DNA from 2 places in the Streptomyces sp. NPDC001927 genome. Region 2 is predicted to be linked to the other one. Evidence: riboswitches for the same ligand, from Rfam matches in the RefSeq annotation. Region 2 holds a riboswitch; the other holds the start of a gene.

The links. Region 2 has a riboswitch for S-adenosylmethionine ahead of thrC (threonine synthase). Riboswitches for the same ligand answer to the same signal wherever they lie in the genome.
Region 1: it holds a riboswitch for S-adenosylmethionine, as region 2 does, so the genes downstream of both, ACWCO8_RS30370 (aminotransferase class V-fold PLP-dependent enzyme) here and thrC (threonine synthase) in region 2, are expected to answer to the same signal.

The regions. Positions count from the first base shown of each region.
Region 1 covers NZ_JBSFEN010000012.1:181,154-188,287, reverse strand. Annotated here, with positions in the region: gene ACWCO8_RS30375 (glycerate kinase family protein) at 1-955, shown strand, start outside; gene ACWCO8_RS30370 (aminotransferase class V-fold PLP-dependent enzyme) at 969-2,372, opposite strand; SAM riboswitch class IV at 2,565-2,681, opposite strand; gene trpD (anthranilate phosphoribosyltransferase) at 2,790-3,881, opposite strand; gene qcrB (cytochrome bc1 complex cytochrome b subunit) at 4,012-5,637, opposite strand; gene qcrA (cytochrome bc1 complex Rieske iron-sulfur subunit) at 5,634-6,686, opposite strand; gene qcrC (cytochrome bc1 complex diheme cytochrome c subunit) at 6,683-7,134, opposite strand, start outside.
Region 2 covers NZ_JBSFEN010000010.1:271,047-278,180, forward strand. Annotated here, with positions in the region: gene groL (chaperonin GroEL) at 1-1,597, opposite strand, end outside; gene ACWCO8_RS27200 (cold-shock protein) at 1,921-2,124, opposite strand; gene ACWCO8_RS27205 (MoaD/ThiS family protein) at 2,543-2,821, opposite strand; gene thrC (threonine synthase) at 2,856-4,163, opposite strand; SAM riboswitch class I at 4,181-4,340, opposite strand; gene ACWCO8_RS27215 (glucosyl-3-phosphoglycerate synthase) at 4,461-5,402, shown strand; gene ACWCO8_RS27220 (DUF11 domain-containing protein) at 5,440-7,134, shown strand, end outside.

The DNA of each region.
Region 1 (7,134 bases), on a different contig from region 2:
CGCGACCGGCCCGCTGGGCTCACCCGTCCGGACCCACTTCGCGCTCCTCGCCCCCGACTCCGCGGTGGTCGAGATGGCGGCCGTCGCGGGCCTCTCGCTGGTGCCGGCCGGGCGGCGCGACCCGGGCGCCACGACGACCTTCGGGGTCGGCGAGCTGATCCGGGCCGCGCTGGACGCCGGGGCGCGCCGCGTCCTGGTCGGCTGCGGCGACTCGGGCACCTCGGACGGCGGCGCGGGCGCGCTCCAGGCCCTCGGCGCCCGACTCCTGGACACCGAAGGAGCCGAACTCCCCCTAGGTGGAATGGCGTTGAACCGCCTCGACCGGATCGACGCGACGGGCCTGGACCCCCGCCTTGACGAGGCCGAGCTCCTCGTGGCCTGCAATCCGTACAACGTGCTGTGCGGCGAGCGGGGCGTGGCGCGGGTCTTCGGCCCGCAGAAGGGCGCGAGCCCGGAGCAGGTCGAGGAGTTGTCGGCGGCCCTGGAGCGGTGGGCCGCCGTCCTCGGCCGCGACCTGCCGGTCCCGGTCGCACTGCGGACCGCCCCGGGCACAGGCGCCTCGGGCGGTCTCGGCGCCGGGCTCGCCGCGCTCGGCGCCCGGCTGCTGCCCCGGTTCGAGGTGCTGCTCGACCGGATCGACCTGGACGCCCGGCTCGCCCGCGCCGACCTGGTCATCACGGCCGAGGGCGCCCTCGACGGGCAGACCGTACGCGGCAAGATCCCCGCCGAGGTGGCCCGTCGGGCCAAGGCCCACGGCGTCCCCGTCCTCGCCCTCGCGGGCACCCTCGGCAAGGGCGCCCACCACGTACGGGCGGTGGGGGTGGACGCCTACGGCTCGATCCTGCCCGCCCCGATGGCGCTGCCCGAGGCGCTCGACCGGGGCGCGGAGTTCCTCGCCGACGCGGCCGAGCGCGCTCTGCGGATGGTCCTGCTGGGCACCCGGCTGGCGGCCTGAACAGCCCTGATCGTCAGCCGCGGTCCGGGACGCAACGGCCGTCCTCGGTGCGGTACTTCCACTGCGCGCCGTCCCGGACGAGCTCCTTCACGGCCCGTACGAAACGCTCCACGTGCTCGTCGGGCGTACCGGCGCCGAAGCTGACCCGGATCGCGTTGAGCGACTTCTCGCCGGGCGCGGCCTCGGGCGCGCCGCACTCGCCCTGGGTCTGCGGGTCGCTGCCGAGCAGGGTGCGGACGAGCGGGTGGGCGCAGAAGAGGCCGTCGCGGACGCCGATGCCGTACTCGGCGGAGAGCGCGGCGGCGAAGTGCGAGCTGTTCCACCCCTCGACGACGAAGGAGATGACGCCGACGCGCGGCGCGTCGTCGCCGAAGAGCGAGAGCACCTTCACCTCGGGCACCTCGGCGAGGCCCGCGCGGACGGTGTCGATGAGGTGCTGCTCGCGGGCGACGAGCTGGTCGAAACCGGCCTCGGTGAGCGCCTTGCAGGCGGAGGCGATGGAGTAGACGCCGATGACGTTCGGCGAACCGGCCTCGTGGCGGGCGGCCGTGGTGTGCCACTCGACGTCGACCCCGCCGTCGGCGCGGCGGGCGACCTTCTTGGAGGCGCCACCACCGGCGAGGTACGGCTCGGCGTCCTGGAGCCAGTCGGCGCGGCCCGCGAGGACGCCCGAACCGAACGGGGCGTACAGCTTGTGCCCCGAGAACGCGACCCAGTCCACGTCCAACTCCCGTACGGAGACGGGGTGGTGGGGCGCGAGCTGGGCGGCGTCGAGGACGATCCGGGCGCCGTGCGCGTGGGCGGCGGCGGCCAACTCCTTGACCGGCCACAGCTCACCGGTGACGTTCGAGGCACCGGTCACGCAGACGAGGGCCGGGCCGTAGGGGTCGCGGTCGGCGAGGGCGCGCTCCAGGGTCTCGACGGCCTGGGCGGGCGTGCGGGGCGCGTTGAGGTAGGTGACCCGGGCGTCCTGCCACGGCAGGAGCGAGGCGTGGTGCTCGGTCTCGAAGACGAAGACCTCGCACCCCTCGGGGACGACCTGGGCGAGCAGGTTGAGCGAGTCGGTGGTGGAGCGGGTGAAGACGACCTGGTCCTCGGGGCGGCAGTCGAGGAACTCGGCGACCGTGACGCGGCTGTTCTCGAACAGGTCGGTGGAGAGCTGCGAGAGGTACCCGGCGCCCCGGTGGACGCTGCCGTAGTACGGGGCGTACGCGGCGACGTCGTCCCACACCCGCTGCAGGGCCGGCGCGCTGGCCGCGTAGTCGAGCGCGGCGTACGTGACCTCGCCGCCGGTCACGAGCGGCACGGTGACGTCCCGCCCGAGGACCGGGAGCGGAGCGGCACAGCAGGGGTCGGCGGATTCGGCGTCGGCGGCGGTGGCGGCAGTGGTGACGGTGGCGTTCGGGTACGCGGACATGGCGGTATCTCCCTGGCAGGACTGGGGCAGCGAAGGGCCCGCAGGGCAGCACGATGTGGGTGCCTCGTACGGGTGTTGCCTCGACACACGACACGGCGTGCGGAGGGTGGGGAAACGGGGCCGAAGGCCCTATCGCATTCGCTTGCTCACGAGACTGCTCCCTTGAGGACCAGGACCCCAGGGTGTCGCAGGGGTCCGCGCTTGCCGCGGACCTTGCTGTCCACGGCCTGGTCTTCACCCGGGGCACCCCGCCACGGACGGAGGGTTGCCGGACAGCAAGCCGGGGCTTCGTAGCTGTCACTCATGACCTGGCCAAGAAGCTATGTCAGGTGATCGCTCCGGCGCAACCCGTGTCCGGGATCCGGGACGCGAAAAAGGGGCCCGGACAAACCCGGACCCCTCTGCCGCGCGCCGGCGCTACGCGTTGCTCGCCGCCACCCAGCGCTCCAGCGCCTTCCGGGCGGCCCCCGAGTCGATCGACTCGGCCGCCCGCGCGATCCCCTCGCGCAGCTGCTCCGCCAGGGTGCCCGACCCCGGGTGCAGCGCCACGAGCGCCGCCGCCGAGTTCAGCAGGACCGCGTCCCGTACGGGACCGGTCTCACCCGCCAGCAGCCGGCGCGCCACGTCCGCGTTGTACGAGGCGTCGGCGCCGCGCAGGGCCTCCACCGGGACCAGCTCGATGCCGACGTCCCTCGGGTCGAAGGCCTCCTCGCGCACCTGGCCGTCCCGTACCACCCAGACCCGTGAGGTGGCCGTGGTCGTCAGCTCGTCCAGGCCGTCGTCGCCGCGGAAGACCAGCGCGGAGGAGCCGCGCTCGGCGAGCACTCCGGCCATGATCGGGGCCATCCGGGCGTCGGCGACACCAGTCGCCTGGGCCTTGACGCGGGCCGGGTTGGTGAGCGGACCGAGGAAGTTGAAGGTGGTCCGGATGCCGAGCTCCTTCCGGGCCGCCGCCACGTGGCGCAGCGCCGGGTGGAACTTCACGGCGAAGCAGAAGGTGATCCCGGCCTCGTCCGCGACCTCGGCGACCCGCTTCGGGGTCAGTTCGAGGTTGACGCCCAGCTTCTCCAGGACGTCGGAGGCACCGCTCGCGCTGGAGGCGGCCCGGTTGCCGTGCTTGACGACCTTCGCCCCGGTGCCGGCCACCACGATCGCGGACATGGTGGAGATGTTGACGGTCTTGGCGCCGTCGCCGCCGGTGCCGACGATGTCGACGGACGGTCCTGGGACCTCGATCAGGTTGGCGTGCTCGTACATCGTGCGGACGAGCCCGGTGATCTCGTCGACGGTCTCGCCCTTGGCGCGCAGGGCGACGGCGAAGCCGGCGATCTGCGCGTCGGTGGCCTCACCGCGCAGGATGCGGTCCATGGCCCAGGCGGTGTCCTCGGCGCTCTGGTCGCGGCCGGTCAGCAGTCCGTCGAGGACGCCAGGCCAGGTGGGGGTCCCCCCGGTCGAAGCCAGGGGGAGGCCCGCCCTGTACTCGCCTCCAGCGGGGGTCGCAGCGCTCATGGCAGCTCCTGGTCATCACGTAACGGAATACAGGTCCCACCCTATCGATCCGGGAGCACGGCAAAGAGCCCCGTCCATCGAATGGACGGGGCTCTCGCTGTGGCGACCTTGCGGTCAGGCGATCAGGTGATCAGTGGTGGCCGTGGCCGCTCGTGATCTCCTTGTACTCCTCGGCGGTCGGCTTGGCGATCTGGTGGTCCTCGCCGTAGTAGCCCTTGCTGAGCTTGACGCGGAGCTTCTCCATGCGGCCGACCTTGCGCTCGACGCCGTTCTCGTCGACCAGCGGGCCGAGCTCGGCCGGCTGGTTCTGCTCGTGCGCCGTGAGCTTGTACAGCTCGCCCTGGCTGAGCGGCTGGTGGACCTCGACGAACTCACCGTGCGGCAGGCGCTTGATGATGCCGGACTCGCGTCCGTGCAGCACCTTGTCCTTGTCCCGGCGCTGGAGGCCGAGGCAGATCCGCTTGGTGACGACGAACGCGATGACCGGTCCGACGAAGAAGAAGATCCGGACGAACCAGGTGATCGAGTTGATCGACAGGTGGAAGTGGGTGGCCCAGAGGTCGTTTCCACCACCGACGAGCATGATCATGTACGCGGTGATCCAGGCGACACCGAAGGCGGTGCGCGTCGGAGCGTTGCGCGGGCGCTGCGCGATGTGGTGCTCGCGCTTGTCGCCGGTGATCCACGACTCGATGAACGGGTAGACCGCGATGGCCGCGAGGACCGCCGGGAAGATCGCCAGCGGGATCATCACGCCCAGGACGAGCGTGTGGCCCCAGAGGTTGATCTCCCAGCCCGGCATGACACGGATCAGACCCTCGGCGAAGCCCATGTACCAGTCGGGCTGGGCGCCGGTGGACACCTGGTCCGGGCGGTACGGGCCGAGCGCCCAGATCGGGTTGATCGAGGCGATCGCCGCGATGACCGCGATGACACCGAAGACCAGGAAGAAGAAGCCTCCGGCCTTGGCCATGTAGACCGGCAGCAGCGGCATGCCCACGACGTTCTTGTTCGTACGGCCGGGGCCCTCGAACTGCGTGTGCTTGTGGTAGAAGACCAGGATCAGGTGGGCGACCACCAGACCGAGCATGATGCCGGGCAGCAGCAGGACGTGCGCCGAGTAGAACCGGGCGACGAAGTCGCCGCCGGGGAACTCCCCGCCGAACAGGAACATCGACAGGTACGTGCCGATGATCGGCACGGACAGGATCGCGCCCTGCATGAAGCGGACACCGGTGCCGGAGAGCAGGTCGTCCGGGAGCGAGTAACCGGTGAAGCCGGTGAACATGCCCAGGAAGAACAGCAGGAAGCCGAACAGCCAGTTGATCTCACGCGGCTTGCGGAACGCGCCGGTGAAGAACACGCGCATCATGTGCACGAACATGCCGGCGAGGAAGATCAGCGCCGCCCAGTGGTGGATCTGCCGGATGAGCAGACCACCGCGCACATCGAAGGAGATGTGCATGGTCGAGTTGAACGCCTCGGACATCAGCTGACCCTGCAGCGGGATGTAGCTGCCGTGGTACTCCACCTCGTTCATCGACGGGTGGAAGAACAGCGTCAGATACACACCCGTGAGGATGATGATCAGGAAGCTGTAGAGGCAGATCTCACCCAGCATGAAGGACCAGTGGTCCGGGAAGATCTTCCGCATGTTGGCCTTGGCCAGGGAGTAGATCCCCAGGCGGCCGTCGGCCCAGTCGGCCACCCGCTCGCCGGCGGGTGCCTTCTTCTTCGTATCGGTCACAGTGCTCATCCGCGCTCCCAGAAGGCAGGGCCGACGGGCTCGTCGAAGTCGCCGAGCGCCTCCAGGTTGCCCTTGTCGTTCACACCGATCCGCAGCTGCGGAAGGGCGTGACCGGCCGGGCCGAAGATGACACGGGCGCCGTCGGAGAGGTCGAAGGTGGACTGGTGGCACGGGCAGAGCACGTGGTGGGTCTGCTGCTCGTACAGCGAGATCGGGCAGCCGACGTGGGTGCAGATCTTCGAGAAGGCGACGATGCCCTCGTGCGACCACTCCAGCTCGCGCTTGTCCTTGATGTCCTCCGGCTGGATCCGGACGATCATCAGGGCGGCCTTGGCGATCTGGACCTGGAAGTCGTGGTCGTGCTCCGTGAGGCCCTCGGGCATCGCGAAGGTCAGCGAACCGACGGCGACGTCCTCGGGACGCAGCGGCTCGTGCGTGTTCATGTTGATGAGCTGCTTGCCGTTGGCCCACAGGGTGGACCGGAGCTTCTTCTCGGGCAGCGGGCCCATGTCACGCAGCAGCACGATGCCGGAGAGCGGTACGAGCGTCAGCGCGCCGAACATCGTGTTGCGGATGAGCTTGCGGCGGCCCATGCCGGACTCGGCGGCACCGGCCGCGAAGTCCGCCATGACCTTCGCCTTGGTCTCCGGCGACGCCTGGATCGGGTGACGCTCGTCGGCGATCTCCACGTCGGACATCAGGGTGCGGGCCCAGTGGACCGCGCCCGCGCCGATGAAGAAGAGCGCCGCGCCGAGGGTCAGACCCAGGCTGAAGTTGAGCGCGCTCACCCGGCCGAACGGCCAGATGTAGACGATCTTGTCGACCGGGAAGATCACGTACGAGGCGATGAAGCCGACGGTGGCCAGCATCGACAGCGTGAACATGAAGGCGACCGCACGCTCGGACCGCCTGGCGGCCCGCTCGTCGATGTCCTGGATGCGCGGCTTGTGGGGCGGGAGGCCCGGGTCCGCGAACGGGTCGTCGAGGACCTTCACCGCGCCGTGCGCGGTGTCCTGCTCTGCGGGCAGGTTCTCTTCTGGAATCTCTTGGCTACTCATGACTTCTTGGCCTTAGCGGTGTGGGCCGCGACCCAGACGGCAACTGCGATCAGCGCACCCAGACCGAACACCCACGCGAACAGACCCTCGCTGACGGGGCCGAGGCCGCCGAGGCTGAGCCCGCCGGGGCTGTCGGCCTTCTCGCCGTTGACAGCCTGGACGTACGCGATGATGTCCTTCTTCTCCTTCTCCGGCATGGTCGTGTCGGGGAAGGACGGCATGTTCTGCGGGCCGGTCTGCATGGCCTCGTACAGGTGCTTCGGGCTCACGCCTTCGAGGTTCGGGGCGTACTTGCCGTGCGTCAGCGCGCCGCCCTCACCGGTGAAGTTGTGGCACTGGGCGCAGTTGGAGCGGAACAGGTCGCCACCACGGGCGATGTCGGCGCCGTCGGGGCTGTACTGGCCCTCGGTCGGCGTGATCGGGCCGGCACCGAGGGAGGCGATGTACG
Region 2 (7,134 bases):
CCGGAGCGGCCGCGGAGGCCTTCTCCGGCTTGTCGGCGATGACGGCCTCGGTGGTCAGGAACAGCGCGGCGATGGAGGCCGCGTTCTGCAGCGCGGAACGCGTCACCTTCGCCGGGTCGATGATGCCCTCGGCGATGAGGTCCACGTACTCGTTGGTCGCGGCGTTCAGGCCGTGGCCGACGGGCAGGTTGCGGACCTTCTCCGCCACGACGCCGCCCTCGAGGCCGGCGTTGACGGCGATCTGCTTCAGCGGAGCCTCGAGCGCCAGCTTGACGATGTTGGCACCGGTGGCCTCGTCGCCCGTCAGGTCCGCCTCGAGCTTCTCGAAGACGTTGGAGGCCTGGAGCAGGGCCACGCCACCACCGGCGACGATGCCCTCCTCGACGGCCGCCTTCGCGTTGCGAACGGCGTCCTCGATGCGGTGCTTGCGCTCCTTGAGCTCGACCTCGGTCGCGGCACCGGCCTTGATGACCGCAACACCGCCGGCGAGCTTCGCCAGGCGCTCCTGCAGCTTCTCGCGGTCGTAGTCGCTGTCCGAGTTCTCGATCTCGGCGCGGATCTGGTTGACGCGACCGGCGACCTGGTCGCTGTCACCGGCACCGTCGACGATCGTGGTCTCGTCCTTGGTGATGACGACCTTGCGGGCGCGGCCCAGCAGGTCCAGGCCCGCGTTCTCGAGCTTGAGGCCGACCTCCTCGGAGATGACCGTGCCGCCCGTGAGGATGGCGATGTCGTTCAGCATGGCCTTGCGACGGTCGCCGAAGCCCGGAGCCTTGACCGCGACGGACTTGAAGGTGCCGCGGATCTTGTTGACGACCAGGGTCGACAGGGCCTCGCCCTCGACGTCCTCGGCGATGATCAGCAGCGGCTTGCCCGACTGCATGACCTTCTCCAGGAGCGGGAGCAGGTCCTTGACCGAGGAGATCTTGGAGTTGACGATCAGGAGGTACGGGTCGTCCAGGGACGCCTCCATACGCTCCATGTCGGTGGCGAAGTACGCCGAGATGTAGCCCTTGTCGAAGCGCATACCCTCGGTGAGCTCCAGCTCCAGACCGAAGGTCTGGGACTCCTCGACGGTGATGACGCCTTCCTTGCCGACCTTGTCCATCGCCTCGGCGATGAGCTCGCCGATCTGGGTGTCGGCGGCGGAGATGGAGGCCGTGGAAGCGATCTGCTCCTTGGTCTCGACATCCTTCGCCTGCTCGAGCAGGGCGCCGGAGACGGCCTCGACGGCCTTCTCGATGCCGCGCTTGAGGGCCATCGGGTTGGCGCCGGCCGCCACGTTGCGCAGGCCCTCGCGGACGAGCGCCTGGGCGAGGACGGTCGCGGTGGTCGTACCGTCACCGGCGACGTCGTCCGTCTTCTTGGCGACTTCCTTGACCAGCTCGGCGCCGATCTTCTCGTACGGGTCCTCGAGCTCGATCTCCTTGGCGATGGAGACACCATCGTTGGTGATCGTGGGGGCGCCCCACTTCTTCTCGAGGACGACGTTCCGGCCCTTGGGGCCAAGGGTGACCTTGACGGCGTCGGCGAGCTGGTTCATCCCGCGCTCGAGACCGCGCCGTGCCTCCTCGTCGAACGCGATGATCTTGGCCATGTGAAGTGGTCCTCCCGGACATGGGGTGGATAACGCTCCAGGACCGCGCCGACGCCCGCGACGGACGGCCTGCGTACCCGGCGGTTCCTTGCCCCACCTGGCCGCGGACCTCGTCTGCCCGATCCTCGTAAGCACTCTCACCTTCAGAGTGCTAACGCCAATGATTAGCACTCGGCCCATGCGAGTGCAAGCGACTCCCACAGATCGAGCGGGGGCCACCGACACACCCCGCACACGCACGAGGGGTCCGCATCCCGGTCAGGATGCGGACCCCTCGGCGTGAGAACGCGTGAGTGCGTACGTGGTGGCCGATCGCGCCGTGCTCAGACGGCGAGCTTGACCATGTCCGCCTGCGGACCCTTCTGGCCCTGCGAGATCTCGAACTCGACCCGCTGACCCTCTTCGAGGGTGCGGTATCCGTCCATCTGGATCGCGCTGTAGTGGACGAATACATCCGCACCACCGTCGACCGCGATGAAGCCGTAGCCCTTCTCCGCGTTGAACCACTTGACGGTGCCCTGAGCCATGCCTAACTCCCCTATTACTGGCCCTTGCGCGGGACCCGCACTTCGCGGACCCGGGTCAGACCCTGCGCCGGAACGCGTCGACCGCGGCTGAATGTATCTGCCCAACTGCCCTCTGCAACAGGTCAATCGGACGAGAATTCTGGGCACGCCGTAAAGGAGAATTCCGGAGAATTGAATGAATTCCGGGGCAAGTCGGGCCCGGCAAAGCGCGCAGAAGGTACAGATCGTTCGCGTACTTTGGCTGCTTCTTGTCGCGTGCGGACGCATTCTCATATGCGGCTGGCACGGAGCAGCGGGGTGAAGCCGGGGGGACTTCCCCAACTCTACCGCGTTCAACCATGCAGAATTGCCCCCTCCGCTTCTCTCGCGGAGGGGGCAATTCGGTTACTCGGGGTAAAGCGAGCGCTCGGCCGTGGGCTCAGCAGCCGCCGGCGACCGCCGGGATGATCGAGACGCCCGCGCCGTCCGGCGTCGCCGTCTCCAGGCCCTGCTCGAAGCGGACGTCGTCGTCGTTCACGTAGACGTTCACGAAGCGGCGCAGCTTGCCCTGGTCGTCCAGGACGCGGGCGGCGATGCCCGCGTGGTTCTTCTCCAGGTCGGAGATGACCTCGGACAGGGTCGCGCCCTCCGCCGGAACCTCGGCCTGGCCGCCCGTGTAGGTACGGAGGATGGTGGGGATACGGACCTTGACGCTCATGTGCTGCTGCCTTCCGTGAACGGACGAGTGGGGGTCAGTGGGCCAGGCCGGCGTCGCGGAACGCGTCCAGGCTCGGCTTGATGGTGGCGGTCGCCTGAGAGGTGTCGGCCACCGCGTCGAGGGTCTTGAGGCCGTCGCCGGTGTTGAGCACGACGGTGGTGAGGGTCGGGTCGATGAGGCCGGCCTCGACCAGCTTCTTCGTCACGCCGACCGTCACGCCGCCCGCCGTCTCGGCGAAGATGCCCTCGGTCCGGGCCAGGATCTTGATCGCCTCGACGACCTGCTCGTCGTTCACGTCCTCCACGGCGCCGCCGGTGCGGCGCGCGATGTCGAGGACGTACGGGCCGTCGGCCGGGTTGCCGATGGCGAGCGACTTGGCGATGGTGTTGGGCTTCTGGGGCCGTACGACGTCGTGACCGGCCTTGAAGGCGGCGGACACCGGCGAGCAGCCCTCGGCCTGGGCGCCGAAGATCTTGTACGGCTTGTCCTCGACCAGGCCCAGCTTGATGAGCTCCTGCAGACCCTTGTCGATCTTGGTGAGCTGCGATCCCGAGGCGATCGGGATGACGAGCTGGTCAGGGATGACCCAGCCCAGCTGCTCGCAGATCTCGTACGCGAGCGTCTTGGAGCCCTCGCCGTAGTACGGCCGCAGGTTGACGTTGACGAAGCCCCAGCCCTCGCCCAGCGGGTCGCCGATGAGCTCGGAGCAGAAGCGGTTGACGTCGTCGTAGTTGCCCTCGATGCCGACGAGCTCTCCGCCGTAGACGGCGGCCATGACGACCTTGCCCTGCTCCAGGTCGTGCGGGATGAAGACGCAGGAGCGGAAGCCGGCGCGGGCGGCGGCGGCGCCGACGGCGCCGGCCAGGTTGCCGGTGGAGGAGCAGGAGAGCGTGGTGAAGCCGAAGGCGCGGGCGGCCTCGAGCGCCTGGGCGACGACGCGGTCCTTGAAGGAGTGCGTCGGGTTGCCCGAGTCGTCCTTGACGAAGAGCTTGCCGGGCTCGACGCCCAGTTCGCCGGCGAGGTTGTCGGCCTGGACGAGCTTGGTCCAGCCCGGGTTCAGGTTCGGCTTCTCGGCGACGTCGGCGGGGACGGGCAGCAGCGGGGCGTAGCGCCAGATATTGGCGGGGCCGGCCTCGATCTGCTTGCGCAGCGCCTCGGGGTCACCGACGGGAAGGTCGTACGCGACTTCGAGGGGGCCGAAACACAGCTCACAGGCGAAGATCGGGCCGAGTGCGAAGACTTCGCCGCATTCCCGGCAGGAAAGGCCGGAAGCGGGACCGAGATCGACCGTCCGAGCGGTGTCGGCGGCGGTGGTGTCGGGGGTAGCAGTCTGTACAGCCATGGAGGCGAGGCCCTTTCTCCTCATCTTTCCCATGACGAACATCGCCATGAGACGGATTTGGCACCTTCCCTAGCCGGGAGCCTCGCGGGCGCAGTGCTGACGACTGCGGACGAGTGACCGACTGGAGGGTTGCCGGGGCTTCAACGGGCCGTTTCCCTCTGCCCCTCTGGATGAGCGGTATTCGATTGTGTGACGCGGGTGGCACCCCGACATGCATCGGGCATCCGCGTTGTTCAAGACTGTAACCGAAGGCCCGGAGGGTTGGACCTGCCGTCCGAACCGCGAGATGGAGATCACGTGCTGGAGGAAGTGGAGCGCTGGCTGGGTCGGCGGTCCTGGTCCGTGGCGGACCGAAGACTCGACCGCGTCCTGGCGGCGAAGCACGGGACGACGGTCAGCGTCGTGCTGCCCGCGCTGAACGAGGAGGCGACGGTCGGCGAGATCGTCTCCGTCATCCGGCGCGAGCTGATGACCGAGGCCGTTCCGCTCGTGGACGAACTGGTGGTGATCGACTCCGGTTCCACCGACCGTACGGCGGAGGTGGCGGCGGCGGCCGGGGCGCGGGTGGTGGCGCGGGACGCGATCCTGCCCCGGATACCCGCCGTGCCCGGCAAGGGCGAGGTGCTGTGGCGGTCACTGATGGTGACCGAGGGGGACATCGTCTGCTTCGTCGACGCGGATCTGCGGGACTTCTCCGCGGACTTCGTCACCGGCATCGTCGGCCCGCTGCTCACCGACCAGGACGTCGACTTCGTGAAGGCGATGTACGACCGCCCGCTCGGCGACACCCCAGGTCAGGGTGGTCGGGTGACGGAGCTGGTGGCGCGGCCGCTGCTCAATCTGCACTGGCCGCAGCTGGCCGGATTCGTGCAGCCGCTGGGCGGCGAGTACGCGGCGCGCCGTTCGCTGCTCGAACGGCTGCCGTTCCCGGTCGGTTACGGAGTGGAGCTGGGCCTGCTCGTGGACGCGCTGCACACGGTCGGTCTGGACGCCCTCGCGCAGGTGGACGTCGGGGTCCGCAAGCACCGGCACCAGGACGGGCAGGCGCTGGGCCGGATGGCGGCGGCGATCTACCGGACGGCGCAGCTGCGGCTCTCCCGTGGCCATCTGGTGCGGCCGCGGCTCACCCAGTTCGAGCGCGGCGAGGAGGGCTTCACTCCGCACACGTACGCGGTGGACACGGAGGAGCGGCCGCCGATGGTGGAGATCGCGGAGTACGCGCACCGCCGCGTGGCGTAACGCCGAATGATGGTGATTTTTGCCTATCTTCCGTTTCATGCGGTTCAAGAATCGGATGATCATGTCGCCGGCGGCGCTCGTCCTCGCCGCCGGCTCACTCGGCTCGCTCTCCCTCGCCGTGGCCGGTCCCGCCGCGGCCGACGTGGTGGAGCCCTTCGGCAAGCGCTACGACGAGTCGCTGTACGGCGACTTCACGACCATCGGCAACACGGTCATGGGCTGCCCCACGGCCCCCGCCGACCTGGCCGCGCGCTGCGCCGGCGCCGCCTCAGGGCAGGGGCGCGACAACAACAACACCTTCGCCATGAAGCGGATCAACACCGCCTCCATGGACGCCGGTTACGGCTCCAGCACCGGCCATGTCGTCGTCCCGGCCGGGGCGAAGGTCGCGTACGCCCGGCTGTTCTGGGGCGGCAACGACGGCACGTACAAGGGGCCGAGCGGGGCGCAGCTGAAGCGCTGCGACATCTCCGGCGCCGATGTGGTGACCTCGCCGGGCGACCACGCCACGACCGCGCCGCACATCAGGGTCGGGGCGGGTCCTGAGACGGCGGTCTCGATCGACAGCTTGGTGACGGACCCGGCGGACACCCGTGGCCCGCACTACTACACGGGCGAGTCGGACGTGACGTCCGCGTTCGAGGGCGTGACCGGCACGGACGCGCAGATCTCGGTCGGCGGCATCTGGGCGCCGGACGGCAAGGGCTGCGTGGCGGGCTGGTCCCTGACGGTCGTCTACGCGTTCCCGGGCCCCGACCCGACCCACGCCCCTGACCGCCGCAACGTGTACGTCTACGGCGGGCACGTCCTGCAGCGCTCCACCTCCCCCGCGACCACGGTCACCGTGGACGGCTTCCACCGGACGACGGGCAAGGCGCGGGCGAGCGTGACGGCGTACGAGGGCGACTGGAACACGCCCGGCGACACCTTCCTCGTCGACGGCAAGAACGTCACCGAGGCGCACACGGGCAACACCGACAACTTCTTCGTCGGCGAGGACGACGGCGCCGTCGCGCCGAAGCTGACGAACAACCTCTCCATCGACGCCAAGGCCTTCGACATCCCGGACGGCGCGATCCCGGTGGGCGCGCGGTCGGCGGAGCTGACGTTCACCACGACGGGCGACACGTACGTGCCCTCGGGCCTGGCCTTCTCCGTACCGGTGCCGGACCTGGAGATCACCAAGACGGCGAGCCCGACGAAGGTGAGGCCGGGCGACACCCTGACGTACACGGTCACCGCGAAGAACATCAGCCGGCTGGACCACCCGAACGCCAAGTTCAGCGACGACCTGACCGGCAACCTGGACGACGCCGCCTACCTGGGCGACGCGAAGGCGACGCTCGGCAAGGTCACGTACGACGCGCCGAAGATCGGCTACGTCGGTGACATCCCGGCCGGGCAGACGGCGACGGTCACGTACTCGGTGAAGGTCCACGACCCGGTGCGCGGCGACGGCACGCTCCGCAACAGCGTCGAGGTCGAGTCCCCGCGCTCGAACTGCGGCGAGGGCAGTGAGGACCCGGCGTGCGCGGTGACCCCGGTCCTGGATCCGCCGAGGCCGAGCCCGAAGCCGGCTCCGTCGAAGCCGGAGCCGGAGCGGGAGCCGTCGGCCCCGGTGGATCCCACCCCAACGGAGTCGGAGGTGGCGCCGACCCCCGCACCGACCACCCACCAGCCCCGCCCGACCCCCCACGTCCCGGACGGCCCGGACATCCCGCAGGGCCCGCAC